Regions from separate parts of the Streptomyces sp. NPDC000075 genome, predicted to be linked through region 2. Evidence: riboswitches for the same ligand, from Rfam matches in the RefSeq annotation. Region 2 holds a riboswitch; the other holds the start of a gene.

Region 1 (5,966 bases), on a different contig from region 2:
CACGACCTTCTCCCCCATCGAAGTGTCCCTCCTCGAGCGGGCCTGGCCCGGGGCACCCGGGCGCGCGTTACGGTCGATGATGCCCAGGGGCCGTGATCGATAACGCGCCGGGGAGCGGCTTGGCGGGGAGCGCGCGCCGGTGTGGCCGGATGGGCGCTCCGGCACATTCCTCCGGCAACCCGCGCCGCGCAAATTCCGCATGGGCTTTGCCGTTTCATGATTAGCGGCACTTTCCAGCCGAGCCCCCGTCCGGTAACCTCCGAGGTCAGCGCGGTCCTTCACGCGCAAAACGGCATGAATACTCTGACAGCGGGACCGGTAAGCGCCTTGTCGGCAATAGGCGGGACAGCTAGCCGAAACACTGTGTGAACACATGTCGTATAAACTCCGCAAACGAGGCAGAGAGTTGGCGCGCGGCCATTGCCCCAATGCCCACCTCTGACCCCAGAATGCGACAGCGCCGTCCGCCCCTTCCCCTGCACCACAGGTCTCCCAAGTGAGAGGCGACCCACCATGCCGCTGCATGTCCACCCGGCCCCCGCGCCCGCCCTGCGCAGCGTCCTCGCGGCACTCGGTTCTCCCACCGCCGTCCACGAGGCACACACCCCCGCCCTGCGCGCGGTCCAGGGTCCCCTGACCGCCGAGCTCCCCCTTCCGGTCCACGTGCTCGACCGCCTGAGCATGTCCGGCCGCGCGGCCGGCGGCAGGCCGCCCCGTACCCGCCTCACCGGCTGGCGGTTCCTGATCCGCAGCGGCGACCGCTTCGTGGCGGCGGCCGACACCCGCCTGACCCCGGACGGCTGGGCCTTCTCACACTTCTTCGAGGGCCCCTACGTCGCCGCCACCGAGCGCGCCCTGCGCCAGGCGGAGCAGCTCGGCAAGAGCTACCAGCCCCGGCTGCTGTCCGTACCGGAGCTGTACATGCTGACCCTGTGGCTGCACGGGGCGGTCGGCGCCGACGCCGCCGCCGGCCTGCCCGCCGCCGCCGACCTGCTGGTGCCGCTGGCCCCGGCCCCGCCCGGGATCGCCCCCTACCGGCCGCATCCCGTCTCGGAGCTGCTGCCCGTACTGACCCACCGGCTGACCCCGGCCGCCCCGCCGGTCCCGCCCACCCTGGCGGCCCCCGCGGCCTGAACCGTCCGCTCCGGCGCCCGGCGCGACCCGTGATCCGGGCCGCGCCGGCGGCACGTCCGGGCCCGGACCGGCGGCGGCGCGCCGGCTCACCCGGATGACCCATTCGGCCTAGTCCTGCGGGACCAGCCGCGAACCATCCGAAAGGACAGGGCAGTTGGCTTGAACCGCCCGCACGAGTGATGCGTCCTCAATCCATGAGGACTGCTGCGGGGAAATCCCTGCGAAGCGGCCCTCGTGGGGGAAGACTGAGGACATCCTCCCCGCAGGCGCGGGGACGACCCAGGGGGACGGCCATGAATCACGCATCGAGCCGTAGCGAACAGACCACACCGCAGCGAAAGAACGCATCCATGTGCCAGCACCAGCCTGCCTGCCCGTCATCAGAGTCCGCCGACCGGGAGGCCGCGCGCCCGGTGGCCAACCACCCGGAGCAGGGCTGGAGCCTGCTGTGCAACGGCGTCCTGCTCTTCGAGGACACCGGTGAGCTGCTGCCGGACGGCAAGATCATCGCTCCGCACCGCCCGCTCGCGGCGGCCTGAGCGCGCACCGAACAGGCACGCGACGCACGAAGGGGCCGGTCCCGGAGCGGATAGCTCCGGGACCGGCCCCTTCGACGTGGCACCGGCGGCCCCTCACGGGGCCGCCGGGCCGTGCGATCAGTTGTCGTACTCGTCCAGCGGCGGGCAGGAGCACACCAGGTTGCGGTCGCCGAAGGCGCCGTCGATCCGGCGCACCGGCGGCCAGTACTTCTCGGCGGCGACGACGCCACCGGGGAAGACGGCCTCGTCGCGGGTGTACGGGTGGTTCCACTCGCCGCCCAGGGACGCCGCCGTGTGCGGGGCGTTGGCCAGCGGGTTGTCGTCCGCCGGCCACTCGCCGCCCGCGACCCGCTCGATCTCGGCGCGGATGGCGATCATCGCGTCGCAGAAGCGGTCGATCTCGGCGAGGTCCTCGGACTCCGTCGGCTCGATCATGAGCGTGCCGGCGACCGGGAAGGACATGGTCGGGGCGTGGAAGCCGTAGTCGATCAGACGCTTGGCGATGTCGTCGACGCTGACACCGGTCTCCTTCGACAGCGGGCGCAGGTCGATGATGCACTCGTGCGCGACCAGGTCGCCCGGGCCGGTGTAGAGCACCGGGTAGTGCGGCTCCAGGCGCTTGGCGATGTAGTTGGCGCCGAGCACCGCGACCTGGGTGGCGCGCTTGAGGCCCTCGCCGCCCATCAGGCGCACGTACGACCAGGAGATCGGCAGGATGCCCGCGGAGCCCCACGGTGCGGCCGAGATCGGGCCGACGCCCGTCTCCGGGCCGGCGGTCGGCTGGAGCGGGTGGTTCGGCAGGTACGGGGCCAGGTGCGCCCGGACACCGACCGGGCCGACGCCCGGGCCGCCGCCGCCGTGCGGGATGCAGAAGGTCTTGTGCAGGTTGAGGTGCGAGACGTCGCCGCCGAAGTGACCCGGCTTGGCCAGGCCCACCAGGGCGTTCAGGTTGGCGCCGTCCACGTAGACCTGGCCGCCCGCCTCGTGCACCTGGGCGCAGATGTCGGCGACGTGCTCCTCGAACACACCGTGCGTCGAGGGGTACGTGATCATGAGCACGGCCAGCTCGTCGCGGTGCTGCTCGATCTTGGCGCGCAGGTCGTCGGTGTCCACCTCGCCGTCGTCGGCGGTCTTGACGACGACGACCTTCATGCCGGCCATCACGGCGCTGGCGGCGTTGGTGCCGTGCGCGGAGGACGGGATGAGACAGATGGTGCGCTGCTCGTCGCCGTTCGCGCGGTGGTAGGCGCGCACGGCCAGCAGGCCGGCGAGCTCACCCTGGGAGCCGGCGTTCGGCTGGATGGAGACCTTGTCGTAGCCGGTGACCTCGCAGAGACGTTCCTCCAGCTCGCTGATGAGCGTGAGGTAACCGCCCGCCTGCTCGACCGGGGCGAAGGGGTGCAGCTGGCCGAACTCGGGCCAGGTGACCGGCTCCATCTCGGTGGTCGCGTTGAGCTTCATGGTGCAGGAGCCCAGCGGGATCATGCCGCGGTCCAGCGCGTAGTCCTTGTCCGAGAGCTTGCGCAGGTAGCGCAGCATCGCGGTCTCGGAGCGGTGCTGGTGGAAGACCGGGTGGGTCAGGTACGCGTCCGAGCGCAGCAGGCCCTCGGGCAGCGTGTCCTCGGTGGTGGCGTCCAGGCCCTCGATGTCGGCGGAGACGCCGAAGGCGGCCCAGACGGCCTCGATGTCGGCGCGCAGGGTCGTCTCGTCGCAGGAGACCGAGACGTGGTCGGCGTCGGCCTGGTAGAGGTTGACGCCGTTCTCGCGGGCGGCGGCGACGACCTCGGCGGCCTTGCCGGGGACCCGGGCGGTGACGGTGTCGAAGAAGGAGCCGTGCACCAGCTCGACCCCGCCGGCCGTCAGGCCCGCGGCGAGGAGCGCGGCGTAGCGGTGGGTCCGGCGGGCGATCGTCTTCAGGCCGTCCGGGCCGTGGTAGACGGCGTACATGCCGGCCATGACGGCGAGCAGCACCTGGGCGGTGCAGATGTTGCTGGTGGCCTTCTCGCGGCGGATGTGCTGCTCGCGGGTCTGGAGGGCCAGGCGGTAGGCCTTGTTGCCGTCCGCGTCCACGGAGACGCCGACGAGGCGGCCGGGCAGCGAGCGGGCGTGCTTGGCCTGGACGGCCATGTAGCCGGCGTGCGGGCCGCCGAAGCCCATCGGGACGCCGAAGCGCTGGGTGGTGCCGACCGCGATGTCCGCGCCGAGGGCGCCCGGGGAGGTCAGCAGGGTCAGCGCGAGCAGGTCGGCGGAGACGGTGACGATCGCGCCGAGCTCGTGGGCCTGGTCGATGACGGCCTTGATGTCGCGCACGGCGCCGGAGGCGCCCGGGTACTGCAGGAGCACGCCGTAGACGCCGCGCTCGGCGATCTCGGCGGGGATGCCCTCGGAGAGGTCCGCGACGACGACCTCAATGCCGATCGGCTCGGCACGGGTCTCGATCACGGCGATGGTCTGCGGCAGCGCGTCGGCGTCGATGAGGAAGACGTTCCCCTTGACCTTGCCCACGCGGCGGGCCAGCGTCATGGCCTCGGCGGCGGCGGTGCCCTCGTCGAGCAGGGAGGCGCCGGAGGTCGGCAGGCCGGTCAGTTCGGCGACGACCGTCTGGAAGTTCAGGAGCGCCTCCAGGCGGCCCTGGGAGATCTCCGGCTGGTACGGGGTGTAGGCCGTGTACCAGGCCGGGTTCTCCATGACGTTGCGCAGGATCACCGGCGGCGTGAACGTCCCGTAGTAGCCGAGGCCGATCATCGACGAGAGGACCTGGTTGCGGTCGGCGAGCGAACGCAGCTCGGCGAGCACCTCGGCCTCGGTGCGCGCCTCGGGCAGGTTCAGCGCTTCGGCGGTCTTGATCACATCCGGCACCGCGGCGGCGGTCAGCTCGTCGAGGGAGCCGTAGCCCACCTGGGCGAGCATCTTCGCCTGCGCCTCGGCATCCGGGCCGATGTGACGCTGCTCGAAGGGGATGCCCCGCTCGAGCTGGGAGAGCGGAATGCGGTTGGCGGTCATTACGGAGGCCTCCTGGTCGTATGACCTGCGAGGGGCACCACGGCGCGGGCACCCGGACGGCCTCCCCCTCTGTCATCTCAACCTGAGAGCTTCACCGGAGTCGTGGGGGTCGCCCGTCGTCCGGCTTTCACCGTCGGTGAGGAGTGGGGACCGGCACTGCGCGCCCGGGCACCCGCTCCTGCTTTCCAGAGTGGCCTCGTCGCGTGCGGTACGTATGCCTGAGAGATTCCGGGGAGGATTTGCTCCTTCGGCGCCTCCGTCGAGCTCACTCGGAGGACTCTCCCGCACAGGGTCAACAGCCGTCACCCAGCCTACCAGCGAGGATCTGGACCCTCCCTCGAGTGGCCCCCTATCGCAATATGCACTTTTGTAGTCATTACGGATGACTGCGACCACGTGGAGGGACCGTGCAGACCGACATCGATCCGCGCAGCCTGATCGGCCGCAAGGCGTTCGACCGGAACGGGGCCAAGATCGGCACCGTGGACGAGGTCTACCTGGACGACGCCACGGGAGTCCCGGAGTGGGCCGCGGTCCGCACCGGCCTGTTCGGGCGGGACGCCTTCGTCCCGCTGGAGCCCAGCGAGGTGGTCGGAGAGGTGCTGCGCGTCCCCTTCGACCGCTCCCTGATCAAGGACGCCCCCGACTTCGGCGTCGGCCGCCACCTCTCCCCGGAGCAGGAACTCCGGCTCTACCACCACTACGGCCTGGACGTCTCCCTGCCCGGCGAATTCCACTTCCCCCCGGCGGACAAAGGCTAGGGCTCCGGCCTTCCCACCAGCGGCAGCGGATCGGAGGCCTCCAGCTCCGGGTCGTCCATCTGGAACGTACGGACCCGCCCGGGCGGCGATCCGGGCTGCTCGAAGCGCACGGTCACCCGCCCGACCCCGCTGCCCTGCACCCACCCGGGCCCGTACACCGCGTGCCGCACGTCACTGCCCGCGGGCCAGTGCCGTACGACGGCGGCCTGCGGGTCCTCCCCGGCCGCCCCCGGCGTCCCCGGAGCCCCGGAGGACCCCGGGGCCCCTTCTGCGGCCCCTTCCGGCTCCGGGGTCCCGTCCGGCGGGGCGCCGCCCGGCTCCGGCTCCACCGCGCCGAGTGCCTGGGCGAAGAGGTCCTCCTGGGTGTAGTCCGCGAGCCCGCTCACCCCGACGCCCAGCAGCCGCACCCCGCCGGTGGTGTCCACGCCCTCCAGCAGCCGCGCGGCCGCCTCCCGCACCACCGCCGGATCGTCGGTGGGCCCGCGCAGGGTCTCGGAGCGGGTGAGGGTGGAGAAGTCGTAGCGGCGCA
Region 2 (5,966 bases):
GACGGCGACCGGAGCGAAGTTCTCCGACGCGATCATCTCGAGGGTGGACTGCTGGCGTACGAGCTCGGCGTCGACTGCGGCGGCGACGTCGGGGTCGAGCTCGTGGAGAGGGGTGTTCAGAACGGACATCAGGATCCCCTGGGGTGTCAGTTACCGGCGGTGAGGGCGGTGTACTCGTCGAAGGAGAGCGCGTCCTTGGGCTCCTCCGAGAGCTTCACCTTGAACAGCCAGCCACCCTCGAACGGGGCGGAGTTCACCAGCGCCGGGTCGTCCACGACGTCCTGGTTGAACTCGACGATCTCACCGGAGACGGGGGAGTACAGGTCGCTGACCGACTTGGTCGACTCCAGCTCGCCGCAGGTCTCGCCCTCGGTGACGGTGTCGCCGACCTCGGGGAGCTGGGCGTAGACGACGTCACCGAGTGCGTCGGCGGCGAAGGCCGTGATGCCGACCGTCGCGACGCCGTCGACGGCGTCCGACAGCCACTCGTGCTCCTTGGTGTAACGCAGCTGCTGGGGGTTGCTCATGACCTGATTCTCCTGGATGCGGTGCGGTGGATACGAACAGTGGTCTTGCGGAGTGAGACGGCCGGTACGGCGTACGGGCGCTACTTCTGCCGCTTGTAGAACGGCAGGGCCACGACCTCGTACGGCTCATGCGTACCGCGAATGTCCACGCCGACGCCGGAGGCGCCGGGCGCGGCGTACTCCGCGTCGACGTACGCCATCGCGATCGGCTTGCCCAGCGTCGGGGACGGGGCGCCGGAGGTGACCTCACCGATCACCTTGCCGTCGGCGACCACGGAGAACCCGGCGCGCGGGACGCGGCGGCCCTCGGCGACCAGACCGACCAGCTTGCGCGGGGCCTTGGTGGCGGCGCGCTCGGCGGCGGCCTCCAGGGCGGCGCGGCCGACGAAGTCGCCCTCCTTCTCGAACTTCACGACCCGGCCCAGCCCGGCGTCGAAGGGCGTGAGGGAGGTGGTGAGCTCGTGCCCGTACAGCGGCATGCCCGCCTCCAGGCGCAGGGTGTCGCGGCAGGACAGGCCGGCCGGGACCAGGCCGGCGCCCTCGCCCGCCTTCGTCAGCGCCTGCCACAGCTCCACGGCGTGCTCGGGGGAGACGAACAGCTCGAAGCCGTCCTCGCCCGTGTAGCCGGTGCGGGCGATCAGCGCGGGCATGCCCGCGACGGTGCCCGGCAGGCCGGCGTAGTACTTCAGGCCGTCCAGGTCGGCGTCGGTCAGCGAGGCGAGGATGCCGGGGGACTCGGGGCCCTGGACGGCGATCAGCGCGTACGCGTCACGGTCGTCGCGGACCTCGGTGTCGAAGCCGGCCGCGCGCTCGGTCAGCGCGTCCAGCACCACCTGGGCGTTGGAGGCGTTGGCGACGACCATGTACTCGGTCTCGCCGAGGCGGTAGACGATCAGGTCGTCCAGGATCCCGCCGTCCTCCTGACAGATGTGCGTGTAGCGGGCGCGGCCGACGCCGACGGTGGAGATGTTGCCGACGAGGGCGTAGTCCAGCGCCTTGACGGCCTCCGGGCCGGTCAGGGTGATCTCGCCCATGTGGGAGAGGTCGAAGAGGCCGGCCTTGGTCCGCACGGCGTTGTGCTCGTCGCGCTCACTGGCGTAGCGCAGCGGCATGTCCCAGCCCGCGAAGTCGGTCATGGTCGCACCGAGCGAACGGTGCAGCGCGTCGAGCGCGGTCAGGCGGGGGGCAGTGCTCATGGGTGTGGCTCCCGGGTCCCAGGGCATGACATGACGAGGACGATCCTCCCCATCTGTCATCGGAACCTGAGAGGTTCGCCGGGAGTTCCCGCGCGGGGAACGCCGACTTGCACCTTGGGTGGAGCTGCGGACAGCTCGCTTTTCAGATCTGCCTCATCCACGCGGTACGGGGCCTGAGAGATTCAAGGGAGGAACTTGCTCCTTCGGCGCCCGGGCGCGGCCTCGCGGCCTGCCGGGACTCTCCCGCGCGGATTCAAGCGGCCGGTATGCAGTTGGTGTCCAGATGGCGCACATCATTGCACGGGTCGGGCGGAAGCGGGCAGTGGGGCCCGGAAGAACGTGCGCAACGCCCGCGCCCCCCGGGCGCCGGCGGTCCCGGGTGGCGGACGGCCCGCCCGGAACCGGGCCGCCCGGATTACCGTCTCTTTACATTCAGCGGGCATGGGGCCCTCACGGCCCGACTCGGGGGGAGACGATCACGGTGCGGAGATTCGGAATGGCGACCGGTACGGGCACGGTGGACGAGGTCCGGGCGCGGCCTCTGGCGTCCCGCACCGCTCCGGCCGCCGGAACCGTCCGCGACCTGCGCGGACGGGTGGCCCGGGGCCCGCGCCGGCTGAACTTCACCGCCGGGGACATCGTGGTGGTGTCCGGTCTGCCCGGCGGCGGCAAGAGCACCCTCATCAAGCGGGCCGCGCCGGGTGGCGGCATCGACTCCCAGGACGTCCGCGAGCGCTGGGAGCGGCGCATGCCGGCGGCGCTGCCGTACGGGGCGTACCGCCCGCTGGTCCGCGTGTCCCATTACTGGACGCTCTGGCGCGAGCTGCGCTCCGGCGCCTCTCTGGTCGTCCACGACTGCGGCACCCAGACCTGGGTCCGGGCCCTCCTGGCGGCCTCCGCCCGGCGGCGCGGGCGCCGGCTCCACCTGCTCCTGCTGGACGCGACCCCGCAGGAGGCCCTCGCCGGGCAGGAGTCCCGCGGCCGCGGGGTCTCGGCGTACGCCTTCGCCCGCCACCGCGCGGCGGTGACCCGCCTGCTCTCGGCGGCCGAGTCGGGCCACTCCCCGAGGGGCTGCGCCTCGACCACCCTCCTGGACCGCCCGGCGGCGGCAACACTGACGGAGATCACCTTCACACCCTGACCCGCCACCGGCTGCCGCTGCGCGGGGCTGATCTCAGCCCCGCCGGCGTTTGAGGCGCGGGGGTCTGGGGGCGGAGCCCCCAGGGAACGGTGAAAGGGCGGGGCGGGGAGACGGCTCCGCGCAGCGGCAGCCCGCACCCGGCACCGGCCGACCGGCACCCCACCCCCGGCGGGCGACCGGATAGCCTCGGGGCGACATCGGCGGGACACGCACACAAAGGCAGGGGCACATGCACGGCAACGGCTGGCCGGCGAACGAGTTGGAGCAGGTGCTCGGAACGGCCCTGGGACAGCCCGACGCCGGCCCCCGCATCCTGGAGGTCCTCGGCCGCAGCCAGGTCTGGATCCCGCTTCCCCAGGGCGGCGGCCCCGACAGCACCTCCCTCGACCTCCCCACCATGCTGATCGCCGGCGAGGCGTACGTCCCCGTCTACAGCTCCGAGGCCCAGTTCCGCTTCGCCGCCGGCCCCGCCATGGACTTCGCGATCGCCCCCGCCGTGGAGTTCGCCCGCGGCCTGCCCCCGCAGCTCGGCATCGCCGTGAACCCCGAGGGCGCCGTCGGCGTCCCCCTGCCCCCCGCCGCCGTCGCGGCGCTCTGCCGCGCCGGCCGCACCGAGCTCGACGGCCCCGCCAGCGGCGCCCGCGTCCGGCTCTTCGAGCCCGACTGGCAGGACGACCCCGTCGACTTCCTCACCGCCGCCGCCGACGAGTTCCGCGCCACCGGAGTCGTCTCCGCCGCGCACCGCTGCCTGGCCAGCGTCGAGGGCAAGGACCCCGAGCTCTACATCGGTGTCCGGCTGGTGGGATGGGACTCCGGATCCCGGACCGCCCCGCTGGAGGCGCTCGGCCGCGCCCTGGCCCGCGTACCGGCCCCCTGGCCCGTGCAGTTGATCCTGCTGGAGGCCGCCGAGGACCCGGTCACGGACTGGATTCGTGAGCGCGTGCGCCCCTTCTACCTCGCGTAGCGACGCTTAAGCTGTTCGGGACGTGGAGACGACGGGCGGACGAAGACGAAGAGGGGTACCCGGGTGAGTGCGTCAGGCACGGCCGCGGCCGGGCAGGTCGAGCACATGCTGCGCCAGGTGACTCCCGGGCGCTATGAGAACTACGAGTCATTCCTGCACGCCCTCACCGAGGGCCGGCTGTGGATGCTGCTCTGGCAGGGGCAGCCGGGCTCACCGGACGCCCAGTACGGCGGCATGGAGGTCGACGGCCTCGGCTACGCGCCCTGCGTGACCTCCCCGCAGGAGCTGGCCGCCAGCGGCTGGAACCGCGGCTACGAGGTGGTGACCGGCCGGGACATCGCCCGCGCCCTCTACCCCGACCGCTGGGGCCTGTGGGTCAACCCGCACGCCCAGGGCGGCGGCCTCGGCATCCCCTGGGCGGACCTGCGCCGGGTCGCGACGGGCCTGGACCGGATGCCGGCGGGCCCGCTGCGGCTGTCCGAGCCCGCCCTGGAGCTCCCGCAGTTCTACGGCCTGCTGACCCAGCACGCGCACCGCACGCCCGCCGTCCGGTCGCTGCGCCGCGCCTGGGTGCAGCCCGCGCTGGGGTCGGCGTACCTCGCGGTGGGGCTCGACCTCTACGACGCCTCCGCGCCCGCGCTGGAGTCCGTCCGGGAGATGATGCGCCAGTCGGTCGGCGTGGTGCCCGAGGGCGTTCCGGTGTGCACGGTCGCACTGGCCGACGAGCACGACCCGGTGGCCATGTGGCTGCGCGCCCAGACCCGGCCCTTCTACGACCGCGAGGGGCAGGCGGCCGCCTACTGAGCCGCCGCCCACGGGGCCCGGGGCCGAACACCGACCTCGTTACAGGGACATTTCAGGGTATGCCCGCACCATGAGACGGGCCGTCCGAGACGACCTCCGGCCGTCGGGAACCATCGTTCCCGGCGGCCTTCGCCTTGTCCGGATCCGTACCGTCTTGGGCGTCCAATTGGCATGCTCCTCCGTAGAGTTGGGCGCCATGTCCGTTTGCGTACCGAACGGACGGTCTTGCTCCGCTGAGCCGCGAGCGGAGTCCGGATAACGGGAACTCAAGCCTCAGATCACGGTTGCGCATCCTTTCATCTGCGGGTCTGGCGGCTGGTCGAGCGCCCGATGAAGACTCCCCACCCAAGAGCCGGTCAGTCCTCCGGGACCCGGTTCGGTACGCGTACTCCGCTTGCCGTTCCGCACAGCACCGCCCGCACGTCCGCACGGCCGCAGTTCTCGCGTTCCCCGCGCGTCACCCTGCACTTCCCGCACCTCCCGCAGTTCTCGCAGTACTCACGCACATACCGGCGCATATCCGTCCGCGTTCCACCGTGTCCAGAGCACTCCGAGCGCCACTCCGCACCAACGCCGCCACAGCGGCGGGCATGGGCCGACCACCCGTCGGCCGAGAGGGGTCCCCACCACGATGACGGCACCACTGCACGACACGAGCGCGGAAACGCCCGCACCCGTGTCCGTAGCCGACGTCCCTGCCAAGGCCATCGAAGGCCGCTCGCCCGGACGCATCGCCTGGATGCGGCTCAAGCGCGACAAGGTCGCGCTGACCGGCGGTGTGGTCGTGATCTTCCTGATCCTGGTAGCGATCTTCGCGCCGCTGATCGTGAGCCTGCTGGGCCACGACCCCAACGAGTTCCACGAGGACCTGATCGACCCCGACCTGGGCACGCCGCTCGGCTCCTGGGGCGGCATCAGCGGCGACCACCTGCTGGGCGTCGAGCCGACCAACGGCCGCGACGTCTTCAGCCGGATCGTCTACGGCGCCCGCATCTCCCTGATCGTCGCCTTCCTGGCCGCCTTCGTCTCGGTGGTCCTCGGCAGCTTCCTGGGCGCCCTCGCCGGCTTCATCGGCGGCTGGGTCGACGGGGTCATCAGCCGCCTCATGGACCTGCTGCTGGCCTTCCCGCAGCTGCTGTTCACCATCGCCCTGGTCTCCGTCGTCCCCAACTCCGTCTGGGGCTTCGAGGGTTCGGGCGTGCGGATGGGCGTACTGATCCTCGTCATCGGCTTCTTCGGCTGGCCCTACATCGGACGCATCGTCCGCGGCCAGACGATCTCCCTGCGGGAGCGCGAGTACGTCGAGGCGGCGCGCAGTCTCGGCGCCGGCCGTG

The links. A riboswitch is a leader RNA that binds a small molecule or an ion and turns the genes downstream of it on or off. The one in region 2 is predicted to bind glycine.
Region 1: another riboswitch for glycine. It lies ahead of gcvP (aminomethyl-transferring glycine dehydrogenase); the one in region 2 lies ahead of gcvT (glycine cleavage system aminomethyltransferase GcvT).

What each region holds. Positions count from the first base shown of each region.
Region 1 covers NZ_JBEPFL010000049.1:9,763-15,728, reverse strand. Annotated here, with positions in the region: gene ABT403_RS35760 (glutamate-cysteine ligase family protein) at 1-18, opposite strand, end outside; gene ABT403_RS35755 (hypothetical protein) at 514-1,134, shown strand; gene ABT403_RS35750 (DUF5999 family protein) at 1,485-1,673, shown strand; gene gcvP (aminomethyl-transferring glycine dehydrogenase) at 1,791-4,676, opposite strand; glycine riboswitch at 4,873-4,971, opposite strand; gene ABT403_RS35740 (PRC-barrel domain-containing protein) at 5,084-5,437, shown strand; gene ABT403_RS35735 (DNA polymerase IV) at 5,434-5,966, opposite strand, start outside.
Region 2 covers NZ_JBEPFL010000035.1:28,522-34,487, forward strand. Annotated here, with positions in the region: gene glyA (serine hydroxymethyltransferase) at 1-129, opposite strand, end outside; gene gcvH (glycine cleavage system protein GcvH) at 147-527, opposite strand; gene gcvT (glycine cleavage system aminomethyltransferase GcvT) at 608-1,723, opposite strand; glycine riboswitch at 1,876-1,979, opposite strand; gene ABT403_RS31155 (AAA family ATPase) at 2,220-2,864, shown strand; gene ABT403_RS31160 (enhanced serine sensitivity protein SseB) at 3,094-3,828, shown strand; gene ABT403_RS31165 (enhanced serine sensitivity protein SseB C-terminal domain-containing protein) at 3,892-4,632, shown strand; gene ABT403_RS31170 (ABC transporter permease) at 5,264-5,966, shown strand, end outside.